DNA from 2 places in the Geomicrobium sp. JCM 19055 genome. Region 2 is predicted to be linked to the other one. Evidence: a T-box and tRNA genes for the amino acid it is inferred to sense, from the RefSeq annotation. Region 2 holds a T-box; the other holds one or more tRNA genes.

Region 1 (2,400 bases), on a different contig from region 2:
AGGCGTTTGAGTTTTTCCCTCGAAATCGTTACAATTATAGTTGAATTTAAAGCTAGGGTGACAATTCCCGTTGAGTTGAATGAACTTAAGCTTTGAAACCATGGAGAAGGGGGCACAACTTAATGGAATTCCAATATTTTATGAATGATGTTGTCAACGCAGCACGTGAAGAAATGTCTGAAGCAGGCTACGAACATTTACGAACTGTAGAGGACGTAGACAAAACGTTACAAGAGGAAGGTACAACGCTTGTAATGGTAAACTCTGTTTGTGGATGTGCAGGAGGGATTGCTCGTCCAGCTGCTGCATACATGAGAAACTACGAAACGACATCAACTCGTTTCGCTACAGTGTTTGCGGGTCAAGATCGTGAAGCAACAGAGCACGCACGTTCTTACTTCAAAGGATTCGGTCCGTCATCACCATCTTTTGCACTCGTTAAAGATGGCGAAGTGAAAATGATGGTAGAGCGTCATGAGATTGAAGCCACGAGCCGATTGAAGTCGTTCAAAAGCTAGAAAAAGCATTTGACGAGTATTGTAAATAATCTTCTGGAAGCCGCTTCCTAAACAAGCGGCTTCCGCTATGTATGAACATTGTTTAATGAGGAGTAGAGATCATGATTGATGAATTGTATGAAAAAGTTCAAGATTACTTAAACATGGAAGAAGAAATTGACTTTAAAGAATTTCAAGCTTATTACAAGAAGGTAACCGATTATCTTCAAGCCGAAGGCAGAACTTCGATGAAGACAAGCTATGGAAAGGCTTATTAATCGTTGAAAGCATTGCCTCAAACGCATCGAACCGTGCGAAAGAAATTCGCAAAGGTCCTGAAGTGAAAAAGTACAAGCGTATGAACGAACGTATGAAGCTTTGGGCTCAAAACTTCACGAAGCGTCTTGCTGAACTTGGATACACAGACGAAGACATTAACGAGCGCTTTCACAAAATGCTTGAAGAGCGTGAAGAAGCAAATAAAGATTCATAATGTCGTTGACAGACTTTCTTATATTGCCATATAATATAAGTTGTCTGTTCAACATGCGCCTATGGTGAAAGGGATATCACGCGAGATTCCGGTTCTCGTATTCCAGGTTCGAATCCTGTAGGCGCGCCAAACATAACCGTTCACCTTTCCTGATTGGAAAGTTTTTTTTATTTATGAGCTGGAAGTAATTGTGGAATGCTAACGGTGAGGAGGTGTGCTCGTGTTTTTGGATATCGTACGTTCAAGACGGCAGTTGGAGCAGGAATTGCAATCTTTATCGCGCAATGGTTAGAGCTAGAGTTCTTTACAGCTGCGGGGATTATTACTGTCCTTTGTATTCGAGCGACGAAAAAGGGTTCTTTAGAAAAGGCATGGAAGCTGTTACTAGCATCTGTTACCGGGTTGCTATTTGCAATGGTGATCTTTGAAGTATTTGGTTATCATCCGCTGTCTTTAACAGTATTGTTACTCTTATTTATTCCTACGCTATTAAAGATTAAGGCAATTGATGGCATTGTAACGAGCATCGTCATTTTACTACATATTTATACGGTTGGTACGGTGACGTGGGAACTGTTTCTAAACGAATTAACCCTTATCCTGATCGGTATTACCGTTGGTCTCGTCATGAACTTGTATATGCCGAGCATTGATCATCAAATTTATGATGATCAAATTGAACTTGAATACCAATTTCAGCGAATATTACAAGAGTATGCTAGGTATTTACGTGATCATTTGGACGATTGGATGGTAAGGAAATTACAAAAGCAAGTGGACTTATAGAAGAAGGAAAAGCAAAAGCGATGCGAACGATTGATAATCATTTTTTTACGGCATGATGATTACTTTTATAATTATTTTGCGATGCGTGAAAAACAATTTATCATACTAGAACGGATTTTACCGTTTATTTCGGGTGTTACGCCGACGGGTGAGAGTAAGAAGCTTGCAAGCTTTCTTGATCGCTTAAGTGCCGCTGTGAATCCCGGGAATACGGCGCAGCAATTTATGAATGAACTCAACGAATTAAATGCTCAATTTCGTTCACATGAATTGCCGAAAACCCACGATGAGTTTGTGACGCGGGCGGGCCTTTTCTATATCATTCATGAGCTAGAGCAATATTTAGAGATCAAACAGAACTTTCTTCCTGACGATCAAAGAACGAAGATGATAAAGTCTAAGAAAAAAAAGCGTATAGACGAAAGTAATCAGAGAAAAGTAATAAAGAAGACAAATAAGGTTGTGATCCGATGTTAACTTCTTTCATTCTCTTGATTTTAAGCATTCAATCGCCACTATGGCCGATGGATATTGAGCCTGAACGTGGAGATCCCTTTATTATTATGAACAAAGCGACAAACGAATTGGCATTTTTTTCAATACGGAGATTTAATTGAGTTGTAT
Region 2 (2,400 bases):
CCCTTATGAAGGTCATGTTGATGAAACAAAAGTGTTACACGTCGTAGAGCGTTTCTTAAACGCTGGCGCGACTGAAATTGTTCTTGCCGATACGACCGGAATGGCGAACCCAACTAAAGTAAAGCAGATGGTGCGATTATTTAAAGAAAACTTTGGCGCTGATACACCCCTTGGATTGCATTTTCATAATACACGTGGACTTGGATTAGCCAATGTCGTTGCTGGTTACGAAGAAGGCGTTACGACATTCGATGCTGCTTTAGGGGGGCTCGGTGGCTGTCCATTTGCACCAAATGCCGTTGGCAATGTCGCTAGTGAAGATCTCATCCATATGTTGCATGAAATGGGCATTGCAACAGACGTTGATTTAGAAAAACTACTCAAAACCGCGAACTGGCTAGAACGCGTGATGGGCAAAACACTTCCTGGCATGGTCATGAAAGCAGGCCCTGCATATGAAACGACAAAAAGCTAATGTTATGAAGAATGAGAGGTCCAGTTTTCTTCGTTCATGAAGATGAGTGCTTGACAAACAAGAAAATTCCGATAGAATAAATCTCACTATACAATCGACGATGAAGAGAGTAGCGATGATGTTCACTCACAGCGAGCCGGGTTTGGTGCAAGCCGGCAGGAACAGAATCGTGAAGCGGACTTCTAAGATGCTGTTCTGAACATTTGAGTACGAACAGCCGGCAATCACACCGTTATGTGAAAGTGAACGTTTCATACGTTAACGAGAGTGGTACCGCGGGACCCCCGCCTCTTTTTTTGAGGTGGGGGTCTTTTCGTCGTAAAAAGGAGCGTTTTATGAATTTGCTAAAAGAAGAACTAGCAAACGTCTTATCGTTAGGACTGTCCGTTCCCATCTCATCACAACTGTTTGAATACCCAAAACAACCGATCCATGGTGATCTCTCTATTCCTTGCTTCACACTCGCACAAGAACTAAAAATGTCGCCACATACTATTGCATTACGTATTCAAACGATACTTTCTGCCGTTACGAGTATCGACAAAGTCGACGTCATCGGAGGTTATGCTAACGTGCATTTCAACCGTACAACATTTGCTGATTTGTTATTTTCTAAGAAAAAAAGAGAAGATCACACATCAAGGAACCGTTACGATTGATATGTCGTCACCAAACATTGCCAACCATTCTCGATGGGACACCTACGATCGACCGTCATCGGTGAATCCATCGCTCGTTTGTACGAAAACCAAGGGTACACGGTCGTTCGCATTAATCATATCGGTGACTGGGGTACTCAATTTGGAAAGTTAATCGCCGCGTACAAAGAATGGGGCGTACAAGAAGAGGTCGAAAAAGCTCCAATTCAAGAATTGTTAAAACTGTATGTACGTTTCCACAAAGAAGGTGACGAAGCTGATGGCAGACGATGGTTCTACGAACTTGAACGAGGAAACGAAGAAGCGCTTAGCCTTTGGAAATGGTTTAAAACTGTGTCTCTATCGTCTTTTCAAGGCATCTATACAAAACTCGGTGTAGCCTTTGATTCCTACAACGGTGAATCGTTTTATAATGATAAAATGCAAGATGTCATTGAACAGCTTGAAAGTCACCACTTACTCGAACAATCCGAAGGCGCTCAAGTCGTCTCACTTAATCAAGAGCATTTGCCCCCATGTCTTATCAAGAAATCAGACGGAGCAACGCTTTATGCTACACGTGATCTTGCAGCAGCGATCTATCGTAAACAAACGTATCAGTTACACGTTCACTCTATGTCGTCGGTAATGAACAAACTCTTCATTTTAAACAGCTAAAAGCTGTCTTACGTAAGCTCGGTTATGAATGGTCTGAGCAAATGGAGCATATCAACTTTGGGATGATGCGTCTTGAAGGGAAAAAGATGAGCACTCGAAAAGGCAGTGTTGTCTATCTTGAGGACGTCTTATCCGAAGCGACTACTCTCGCTGAGCAGTACATGCAAGAAAAGAATCCTATCTCCCAAACCGCCAAGAAGTCGCCCGTCAAGTCGGTGTAGGCGCGATTATTTTTAACGACTTGAAAAATGACCGTAAAAACGATATTGATTTTTCGTTAGAAGACACACTTCGTTTTGAAGGTGAAACAGGTCCTTACGTACAATACACTCACGTTCGTACGTATTCATTACTACGTGAAAAGTCCTATACGTGGCAAGACGGTCAAACTGTTGAAGATGAAGCTTGGGAATGCCTAATTGTCCTCTCTAAACTAGAGGAAACAATCGCACGAGCGCTTGATACCCACGACCCTTCGCTTGTCGCTAGATACGTTTTGTCACTTTCACAAGCCTTTAACCGTTACTACAGTCAAACGCACATTCTAAAAGACGATGACCATTTACAAAACCGCTTAAGCCTTGTCGACGCAATTAACGTAGCGATCAA

Evidence for each region. The T-box of region 2 lies ahead of argS (arginine--tRNA ligase). A T-box ahead of a tRNA ligase gene usually reads a tRNA of that ligase, here a tRNA-Arg.
Region 1: it encodes a tRNA-Arg, which carries the amino acid that the T-box ahead of argS (arginine--tRNA ligase) is inferred to sense. The anticodon was not compared.

What each region holds. Positions count from the first base shown of each region.
Region 1 is NZ_BAXL01000006.1:48,620-51,019, forward strand. It holds partial or broken gene JCM19055_RS06665 (dihydrolipoamide acetyltransferase family protein) at 1-10, shown strand, start outside; partial or broken gene JCM19055_RS06670 (BrxA/BrxB family bacilliredoxin) at 123-547, shown strand; gene JCM19055_RS31430 (hypothetical protein) at 620-775, shown strand; gene JCM19055_RS31435 (hypothetical protein) at 838-990, shown strand; tRNA gene JCM19055_RS06680 (tRNA-Arg) at 1,046-1,119, shown strand; gene JCM19055_RS28820 (aromatic acid exporter family protein) at 1,195-1,776, shown strand; gene JCM19055_RS28825 (hypothetical protein) at 1,807-2,253, shown strand; gene JCM19055_RS28830 (hypothetical protein) at 2,247-2,393, shown strand; partial or broken gene JCM19055_RS06690 (L,D-transpeptidase) at 2,395-2,400, shown strand, end outside.
Region 2 is NZ_BAXL01000001.1:271,589-273,988, reverse strand. It holds gene JCM19055_RS01445 (hydroxymethylglutaryl-CoA lyase) at 1-475, shown strand, start outside; T-box leader at 564-770, shown strand; partial or broken gene argS (arginine--tRNA ligase) at 811-2,400, shown strand, end outside.